DNA from 3 places in the Bacillus paralicheniformis genome. Region 2 is predicted to be linked to each of the others. Evidence: predicted binding sites of a transcription regulator. Region 2 holds the regulator's gene; each other region holds the start of a gene.

Region 1 (3,278 bases), 1.4 Mb from region 2:
TTGAAATACGGCCTGACCGCCTGAAATGGACGATTTGGTCATGAGCACCTCTCCGTTTGGCCCGGACACTTCAACTGGTCTTGGTGCAAGTCCTTTGAAGATCCAATAGCCTCCCAAAAGCAGCACCGAAAAACTAACGATTAAAGTAAAGACGAGAACAGATTTCAAAAAACCGTTTTTCGATGCTTTTTTAACGGGCACCGTCTTTCTTTGAACTTCCATTGCGGTTCACTCCTTTTTTGATTTTGCATGTCCTAAGATACTGGATATGCAGCACACCGGTTGTGAACCAGATCACTTAAATAATGGCGGATTTGTGAACAAAATAAAAACAGGCTTTCCATCTGTTGTTCAATGGAAAGCCTTCATCTTATCCTTCAATTGCAGCCGTTCAGCCAGTCTGTATCATGTATGAAAATTCCGCTCCTGTCAGCTGTCAGCAGATTTTTCTTTTTCATTTCATTTAATGTGCGGTTAATCGTTTCCCTTGACGTTCCGACCATGTTCGCAAAATCCTGATTGGTAATGGGCAGGCTGATGTAGACCCCTTTTTCTTGAGGAATGCCGTGTTCTGCAGCGAGCTTCATTAATACATGCGTCAAGCGGTGCTGGACATCTTTTGAAATAAAACCCTGGATCCGCTCTTGCAAATCGAGAATCTTTTTCCCCATGATTTGCATCACTTTTATTGTCATTTCCGGATATTTCATCAAAAGTTCATTAAAATCAGCGATGCGGATTACGATCAACTCGGTTTCCTGAACGGCTTCGGCTGTTGCCGGGTATGGGGAGCGGTCAAAAAAGCCGACATGGGGAAACATGTCCCCGCTTTGCAGAATCGAAATCACTTGCTCATTGCCGTCTTCATCGATTTTAAAGGCTTTAACAAGACCGGATTTAATGAAGAATACCGCTTCCCTCTCTTCCCCTTCCATAAAAACAAACATTCTCGGCTGATAGGTGCGCTTGACCGCGATTTGCTCGATTTGTTTGAACTCTTCATCATTCAGCCCGCTGAAAATCATAAATTGCTTCAGAAACTCCATTGGTCTTTCAATCCCTTCGGTTTTGCTAAAGGAGAGCGCGTTGTCACAGACGGCGCTCCAGCGCAAAGAGCTCTTCTTCAATCGCCGCTGCCTTCTCTTCCACGACTCTGCGGCTGTCCTTCAGCGCCTGATTATAAAAGTAAGGGCCCAGCTTTTCCTTTACGAATTCAAACATTTGAATCGCCGCGATGTCTCCAACCTCTTCTCCCCTTTCTTCAACATAAAAGCGTTTGATTTCCTCGATGATCGCTTGCTTTTCTTCTTGCGTAAGCTTTATAAACATAAAAGCGGCACTCCTTTTTTTATTTTCATGATAAACGAAAAAGTCCGCAAATGAACCATTTATTTTTTACATCCGTTTACTATCCCTCACTTACCGATATTAAACACGAATCAAACGAATGACCGTGTGACGTAATTCACAATGTTTTTAAAAGACTTTTTGTAAGATAAACATGCTGATTGATTTATTCATTTTTCCCTTTGAAAGGAGCAAAAACGCAATGGTAAATCGTCAAAAAATACAATTACCGCTGCAGTCATTTAGTTTAGTCGCAGGATTTATGGTTTGGGTGTTGATTTCCTCTTTAATGCCCCACATTAAGCAGGACATCGCCCTGACAGACAGTGAGATATCCCTTGTCACGGCCATTCCGGTCATACTCGGCTCGCTTCTGAGGATTCCGCTGGGATACTACACAAACAGATTCGGTGCGAGAATCACGTTCATGATCAGCTTTGTGCTGCTTCTGTTCCCGATTTTTTGGATCAGCACAGCCGATTCGCTGTTCGACTTGATCCTTGGCGGATTCTTCCTCGGCATCGGCGGAGCGGTCTTTTCCATCGGGGTCACATCATTGCCGAAATACTACCCTAAAGAAAAACACGGGTTTGTCAATGGGATCTACGGCGCCGGGAACGTCGGTACAGCGATTACCACGTTTGCCGCTCCTGTCGTAGCAAAGACAGCCGGGTGGGAAAATACGGTGCGGATGTACATCGTGTTAGTCGCCGTATTCGCTTTATTGAACTTTATCCTTGGAGATCGAAAAGAAACAAAAGTGACGGTTTCTGTAACAGAGCAAATGAAGGCAGTCTACCGAAATCAGACATTATGGTTTTTAAGCTTGTTTTACTTCATTACATTCGGATCTTTCGTCGCGTTTACGATTTATCTTCCGAACTTTCTTGTTAATCACTTCGGGCTTGATCCCGTTGATTCAGGGCTTAGAACCGCCGGATTTATCGCTGTCGCAACTTTTCTGAGGCCTGTCGGCGGCTGGCTCGCGGACAAATTCAACCCGCTGAAGCTGTTGATGTATGTATTTGCCGGCTGTACCTTGTCAGGGATTTTATTGGCCTTTTCACCCAGCCTCGGACTTTACGGATTTGGGGTATTAACCGTTGCCGTGTGCGCCGGTCTTGGAAACGGGATCATCTTTAAGCTTGTGCCGCTTTATTTTTCAAATCAGGCCGGCATCGTCAATGGGATTGTATCAGCGATGGGCGGCTTGGGAGGATTCTTCCCGCCACTCATCCTGTCAAGCGTTTTTCAGGCAACCGGCCATTATGCGATCGGATTCATGGCGCTGTCAGAAGCAGCCCTTGCCAGCTTTGTGATCGTGGTCTGGATGTATTTTCAGGAAGTGAGCAAAACATCGACCAAAACGAAGACGAACCATTTATAAACCTTTCCTGCAAAAGGAGCCTTGAGCTGATGTGCTCAGGCTCTTTTTTTGGGACTTTATTCATAAGTTCACAATATTGTTTATATTTAAAAGGTCACTCAGCCTTATTTAACGTTAAAATAAGAACTGCTAAAGGGGTGACGCTCAATGAATATTTCTGTTAGAAAATCAGACACAGATTTGCTCTCAGACGATCTGCATCACTTGCTGGAATCAATCAGTACACGACGAAAAATCAGGCAGGACACATTCCTTTTTCAAGAAGGGATGGATGCGGAGGAACTGTATCTTATTCAGTCGGGACTTGTCCAAATCGGCAAATTGACGTCCGATGGCAAAGAACTGACACTCAGAATGTGCAAAAAAAATGATATTGTCGGGGAGCTTACGCTTTTTACAGAAGATGCGAAATATATGCTGAGCGCAAAGATCCTCTCTGATGGCGAAGTGTTGGTCATCAATAAAGATAAGCTTGAAAAAGAACTCATACAAAACGGTGCACTGACGTTTGAGTTTATGAAATGGATGAGCACGCATTTGCGAA
Region 2 (3,278 bases):
GTTTGTCTCTTCTGTATTCGGACCGATTCTTGAAGAAATCATTTTCAGAAAGATCATTTTCGGTGCAATCTATGAGAAAACGAATTTTTTCATTGCCGCTTTGTTCAGTTCGGTGCTCTTCTCGGTCGTCCATTTAGATTTCAGCCATCTGCTCATATATACAGCAATGGGATTCACATTCGCCTTTTTATATGTCAGAACCAACCGGATTATCGTGCCTATTTTCGCCCATGTCGCCATGAATACGCTCGTCGTCTTACTGCAGACATTCCGGGAGCCTATTGAAGAATATTTGAAACACGTCGAGAAAATGCAAATGATTATTGGAGGATTTCTATGATGAGAAGCCCTAAATTCTGGGGAGCGATTTATTTATTAACGGGTGTGCTGTTTACATATCTGGCGGCAACCTCGCCCGGAAGCATGTGGTCTTTTTACACGATCCTGCTGATGCTTTTCGCAGCCTATAATATCAGCATTTCCTTTAAAATGTTCGCCCTGGCCGGCAAGATGAAACGAAAAGATCAATAGCCTTTTTTGTGAAGGAAAAGAGCCATTCTGAAAAAGAATGGCTCTTATTTTGTATGGTCGTTCAAAAACGCTTGATTTTCCTCTTGAATCATTGTTTTTTGCGCCTGCCTGTAGGATATTCTTGAAATCACGATACTGATTTCATAAAGAATGAGCAATGGCACTGAGACCATTAAATGCGACAAAAGCTCAGGCGGTGTAATGAGCGCCGCGATGACGAACAACACAAAATATGCGTATTTTCTGATTTTCGCCAAAAACATCGGCGTCACGAGGCCGAGCCTTGTGATAAACATGATGACCACAGGCATCTGAAACAATAAGCCAAAAGGAAGCGTCAACTGAAGCAGAAACTGAAAATATTCGTGTATTCCGATGACCTGGTTGACATTCAGATCATCTGAGACTCTCGTCATAAAGTCCACGACAAACGGAAATAAAATAAAGTAAGAAAAGGCAATGCCGCCTAAAAAAAGAATAATCGATATCGGAATATAGCTGAGCGTCACTTTTCGTTCTTTTTCATACAGCCCCGGGCTAATGAAAGCCCACAGCTGGTATAAAACAAGCGGCGAAGTCAAGACGGCGCCGATGATGAAAGCGAACTGCACGTACACAAATAAAGGATCGGTCAGCTTGAACGCGTTGAGCGTCAGCAGCTTCGCTTCATCCGTCTGCTGCAGATAGATAATCAGCGGCTTTGCCAATAAAAAGCCTGCCACAACAAATAAAACAAAAAAGAAAAAAGTGATCACAAGCCGTCTGCGTAGTTCTGTGATATGTTCTATCAGCGACATTTCTCTTTCCTTCATAAATGTCATCCTATCCTACTGATCTTCTTTCTTTTTATCGGAATCGTCGTCAGCCAAACCTTTTGTCGCATTCTTAAACTCCCTCAGCGTGTTTCCCGCTGCTCTTCCCAGCTCGGGAAGTTTTTTCGGGCCGAATATCAAAAGCGCCACCACGACAATTAAAATAAAGCTTCCAGGACCGATTGGCATAAAGCCTGCCCCCTTTCCTTTATTTTTCGTTTTCCGTTTTACTTTTCCTGCATTGAATAATGTTTCATGAAATACACCAGCGACTGAAGTTCAACCGCCAAATCTATATGATGAATGCGAATGTGTTCCGGCACATTCAAGCGGGCCGGCGTGAAATTAAGAATGCCTTTAATGCCAAGCTCCACCAGCCTGTCTGTAATCGACTGTGCGGCTTGAGCCGGTACCGTCAAAATGGCGACGGGGATATCATCCGTCATATGCTCTTCAAGTCTATTCAGATCATAGACGGGAACACCGCCGACCTCGGTTCCGATTTTTTCCTCATTGATGTCAAACGCCATGGCGATTTTTGTATTATTATTTTTGATAAAATTGTAATGGAGAAAGGCTGTCCCCAAATTCCCCACGCCAATGAGCGTTACGTTCGTCATTTCATCCTGATCAAGCGTCTTTCTGAAAAAGGACAGCAAATAATTGACATTGTAGCCGTATCCTTTTTTTCCGAGCGCGCCGAAGTACGAGAAGTCCCTGCGGATGGTCGCAGAATCGACTTTGACGGCATCGCTCAGCTCAGCGGAAGATACACGCTGTTTTCCGGATGCATGAAGGTTTTTTAAAAAACGATAATATAATGGCAACCGTTTCGCTGTCGCTTGCGGAATTTTTGAATGATCCATGTTCATAAACTAATCCTCCATGTCTACATCAGCTTTTTCCCTTTTATAGTCACCGTTTTTCCCGCCTGTCTTTTCGAGAAGAAAGGTCGGTCCTATCACCATTCCCTTATCCGCCGCTTTGCACATGTCATATACGGTCAGCGCACATACGGAGACCGAAGTTAACGCTTCCATTTCCACACCTGTGCTCCCTTTGGTCTTCACTTTAGATTGAATATGCAGGATGCTCTTCTGTTCTTTCTCCTCCCAGCGAAAGGCGATGTCGACTCCTTTCAGAGCGATCGGATGGCACATCGGGATGATGGCGGATGTCTGTTTTGCGGCCATGATTCCGGCCACTTGCGCCACCGACAATACATCGCCTTTTCCGATTTCCCGGTTTTTGATTTTTTCATGTACTGTTCGATTCATAGACACGCTTGAAACAGCCGCAGCTGTGCGTACTGAAGCTTCCTTTTCGCTTATATCAACCATCTTGGCTCTGCCTTGTTCATTAAAATGTGTAAACTCATTCATGTTCTGAACTCTCCTTATAACGATCATACACTATTTTTTTCATTCTGTCTTTTTCTTTGGCTAAAATCTTCCAGACTTCACTTAATTGTTTGCTGACTGCGCAGTGATAGGCTACACTTAAAATAGCAGACAAGAGGTGAAAGATCATGATGATTTTACAAGTGAACCAACTTTCAAAATCGTTTGGAGCCGATACGATTTTAACGAATATAAAACTCGAAGTCAGATCTCGGGACCGGATTGCGATCGTCGGACGCAACGGCGCCGGAAAATCGACTCTTCTAAAGATTATCGCAGGAAAACTTTCATATGAAAAGGGGGACATCATCAAGCCGAAAGATTTGACGATGGGCTACCTTGACCAGCATTCCGGCCTCGATTCCAAGCTGACGCTCAAAGAGGAATTGCTGTCGGTATTTGATTTTCTGAAAAAAATGGAACAAGAAATGCGCGCGATCGAGGAAAAGATGGCGCAGGCCGGACCGGACATGCTTGAATCATTGATGAAGACGTATGACAGGCTTCAGCAGGAGTTCAAGGACAAAGGCGGCTA
Region 3 (3,278 bases), 940 kb from region 2:
TGCCGCTTTTTACTTGCAGCGCTGCAGATTTTTTCGCGAGCGTTTCCTTTTGCAGGTCGGCTTGTTTCAGCTCAAGCTGAAGCGATTTTTCTTCCATTTCAAGCTGGGACCGTTCGTCATCCATTTGCCTTTTGGCTTTTTCCGCTCCCAGCTCAGCCTTCAGCTCGTCTTCCTTGCTTTTTAGACTGCTGATTTTTCGCTTTACCTGTTCAAGCTGGAGTTCCTTCGATTGAATGGATAAAGCATTCTGTTCTTTTTCCAGGCGAATTTCTTCGTTCGTATAGGTGAAAAGCACATCTCCTTTTTTCACCTTGTCGCCTTCTTTTACTTTGATGTCGGCAATTTTCCCTTTTTCGGGTTCAAAATATTCGTATTGTTCGTTGGCAAACTTTAGGGCGCCCGGAACCATGACTTCAGAAGAAATCTCTTTCTCTTCCAATTTGACGGTTTGGACCGCTGTTTCAGCCCCTCCGCCCGTTTGCACCGAGCGGTAGAGGTTGAGTCCGATAAAAAGCGCAGCAGCCCCAACAATGATAATGCCGATCCATATTTTTTTCATTTACATTGCTCCTTCAAATGTATCGAAGAAATTCCTCGCGATTCCGCCTGTTAAAGCGAGCAAAATGGAGATCACAAATAAAATGATCACACCGGTCCAAGCCGCTTTTTTGGAGATGCCCCCAACCTTTTGGAGACCCAGTGCAACCAGTGCGAGCGACCAGATTGTGAAAATATCAAATACACCCAATACCGATTTGAGCGGCTCGTCTGCCGGGATGATGCTGCTTAAAGACGTGATGGCGATCGTGGGATCAATATTTGAATAATAGATCACAAGCCCGCCTATGAATTGCCCGATAGCCGCAATAAAATATGTAAAAACAGACAGCGAAAACATGTGAACAAAATTGGTTGTTCCTCTTCCGATTTTGACAATCAGCCAATAGATTAAAGCGCTGATCAGCAAGGCAATCACAAAGCCGATGATCCCGCCGATGATCCCGCCGATGATCCCGATTCTCTTCATAGTGGCTTCAAATGTTTCATCATCTCCCGGCATTTCCGACAAATCGGTAGATAACACCGTTTTTTCGCTGAGCATATACGCGCCGGTAACCGACAATAATAAAACAATAACAAGCGGAAACCAGACAGCCGGCTTTTTTCTCATTCTCTCAAACTGTTCTCCGGGATGGGTAATCAATCCGAACAATGACGGATTTTTTACTTTTTCAGTTTCTAAATGCGTTTCCATATGTATCCCCCTTAAAAAATGAATTACCAGTTTATACGCAGAATCATCTAAAATGTTTCACCTCTGTTTTCTCAAAAAAACGCCCCGGCCGCATTTCAGAATATGCGGCCGCGGACGGTTTCAGTTTAGTTTCGCTGAAACATTTGATACTGCGCTTTCACCAGCTCATAATACATTCCACGTTTTTCGATTAATTCCTGGTGATTTCCTTCCTCTATTTTCCGGCCGTGGTCAAGAACCAGGATTTTATCCGCATCCCTTATCGTTGAAAGCCTGTGAGCGATCATAATAGCCGTTCTGCCATGGAGCAGGGTTTTCAATGCAGCCTGAATCTTGACTTCCGTTTCTGTGTCAATACTTGCGGTTGCTTCATCAAGGATCAGAATGCGAGGGTCTGCCAGGAGCGCCCTCGCGAATGAAATGAGCTGCCGCTCACCTGCCGATAATACATTGCCGCGTTCTTCCACTTCTGTGGCGTATCCATTCGGAAGCGCTGAAATAAACGAATCGGCCCCGACAGCTTTTGCTGCTTCGATCACTTCTTCATCGGCGGCATTCGGACGGCCAAAACGAATATTTTCCATAATCGTTCCGGAAAAAATAAACGTATCCTGCAGCACGATGCTGATTTGCGAACGAAGATCGGAAAGCGAGATATCGGTAATCGGTATTCCGTCCACTTTGACAGTCCCGCCTGTTGCATCGTAAAACCTGCTGATCAGATTCGCGATCGTCGTCTTCCCTGATCCTGTATGTCCGACAAGCGCGAGCGATGTTCCCGCCGGCACCTCAAATGAAATGCTGTGCAGCGCCTTGCGATTCCCGTCATAAGAAAATTCCACCTGTTCAAATTCGATCCGGCCTTTTAATTCTTTAATTTTGACCGCATCTTCCTTGTCTGCCACACTCGGTTTTTCATCCAGAAATTCAAATATCCTCTCTGACGAAGCCATCCCCATCAACAGCTGGTTGTAGACTTGGCCGAGCCTTGAAATCGGCTCCCAGAACATTCCGAGATAGAAGGCGAATGAGACAAATACACCGATCGTAATCGTTTCATTGATGATTAAGCTTGTGCCGTACCAGATTAAAATGGCCGTCCCGACGGCGTTTGTCATTTCTACAAGCGGGCGGAATGTCGCATTTTTTTTCGTCGCTTCCCGCCAGGCTTCAAAGTTCTCGCTGTTGACGCCTTCAAAATACATCATATTCTCTTTTTCCTGCGTAAATGCCTGAGTGACCCGGATGCCTTGAATGCTTTCATTCAAATGGGAATTCAGTTTGGACTGCTTTAAGCGCACCTTTTGCCAGGATCGTCGGATTTTCCTTCTGAGATTGGTTGAAATGAAGAACATAACAGGCAGCGTCACCATGATGGCGATGGTCAGCTCAGGACTGAGCGAAAACAGAATGACGATAATACCGAAGAGGAGCAGGATATCCATCAATAAATTGATGACTCCGCTCGTAAATAATTCCTGCAGAGAATTGATGTCATTCATGATCCGGACAAGGATGGAACCTGCCGAACGCTCATCGAAAAAGCGATGCGACAGCCGCTGAACATGCGTAAATAAATGCTGTCTGAGATCATAAATGACATGCTGGCCAAGCTTGTTCATCCAGCGGATTCTCAACACATTGCTAACATAATTGACAAGATATAATCCACTGATGACGGAGATCAGAATCGCAAGAAGATTCATATCCCGGCCTGCGATTGCTTTGTCGAGCGCATAGACGCCGATCAAAATCGGCACCGTCAGCCGGATCGCCGCCGAGATCATGACCGTTAAAAAGGAGAGCGGCAGCAGATTTTTTCGGTAAGGCTTTAAATATTTGAGCAGCCTCCACATCTGCGCCCAGTTAAAAGGCTTTTCAATGATTTGGTCTGAAGTATAAAAAAACCGATTCATCAATGTTTGTTTTTTCGCCTGATTTTCCATAGCAAGAGCCTCCTATCCTGCAAAATGCGGCTCATTCAACACATTTTGATCTTTATACTGCAAATCAAAAATCCGTT

Evidence for each region. The regulator Rex, encoded in region 2, represses fermentation and respiration genes when NADH is low (regulators of the CRP and FNR family bind a similar motif). The targets are predictions, from matches to a motif close to TTGTGAAATATTTCACAA.
Region 1: CP943_RS10710 (nitrate/nitrite transporter) is a predicted target of Rex. The motif match lies at 1,454-1,471, and genes of this name have one in related genera.
Region 3: CP943_RS08365 (YknW family membrane protein) is a predicted target of Rex. The motif match lies at 1,301-1,318, and genes of this name have one in related genera.

The regions. Positions count from the first base shown of each region.
Region 1 covers NZ_CP023665.1:2,072,386-2,075,663, reverse strand. Annotated here, with positions in the region: gene CP943_RS10725 (nitric-oxide reductase large subunit) at 1-222, opposite strand, end outside; gene CP943_RS10720 (Crp/Fnr family transcriptional regulator) at 378-1,046, opposite strand; gene CP943_RS10715 (DUF2164 domain-containing protein) at 1,090-1,329, opposite strand; gene CP943_RS10710 (nitrate/nitrite transporter) at 1,550-2,734, shown strand; gene CP943_RS10705 (fumarate/nitrate reduction transcriptional regulator Fnr) at 2,882-3,278, shown strand, end outside.
Region 2 covers NZ_CP023665.1:692,927-696,204, reverse strand. Annotated here, with positions in the region: gene CP943_RS03575 (CPBP family intramembrane glutamic endopeptidase) at 1-340, shown strand, start outside; gene CP943_RS03570 (YdiK family protein) at 340-531, shown strand; gene tatC (twin-arginine translocase subunit TatC) at 576-1,352, opposite strand; gene CP943_RS03560 (twin-arginine translocase TatA/TatE family subunit) at 1,359-1,532, opposite strand; gene CP943_RS03555 (redox-sensing transcriptional repressor Rex) at 1,571-2,215, opposite strand; gene moaC (cyclic pyranopterin monophosphate synthase MoaC) at 2,219-2,725, opposite strand; gene CP943_RS03545 (ABC-F family ATP-binding cassette domain-containing protein) at 2,872-3,278, shown strand, end outside.
Region 3 covers NZ_CP023665.1:1,630,146-1,633,423, reverse strand. Annotated here, with positions in the region: gene CP943_RS08370 (efflux RND transporter periplasmic adaptor subunit) at 1-559, opposite strand, end outside; gene CP943_RS08365 (YknW family membrane protein) at 560-1,255, opposite strand; gene CP943_RS08360 (ABC transporter ATP-binding protein) at 1,381-3,201, opposite strand; gene CP943_RS08355 (ABC transporter ATP-binding protein) at 3,214-3,278, opposite strand, start outside.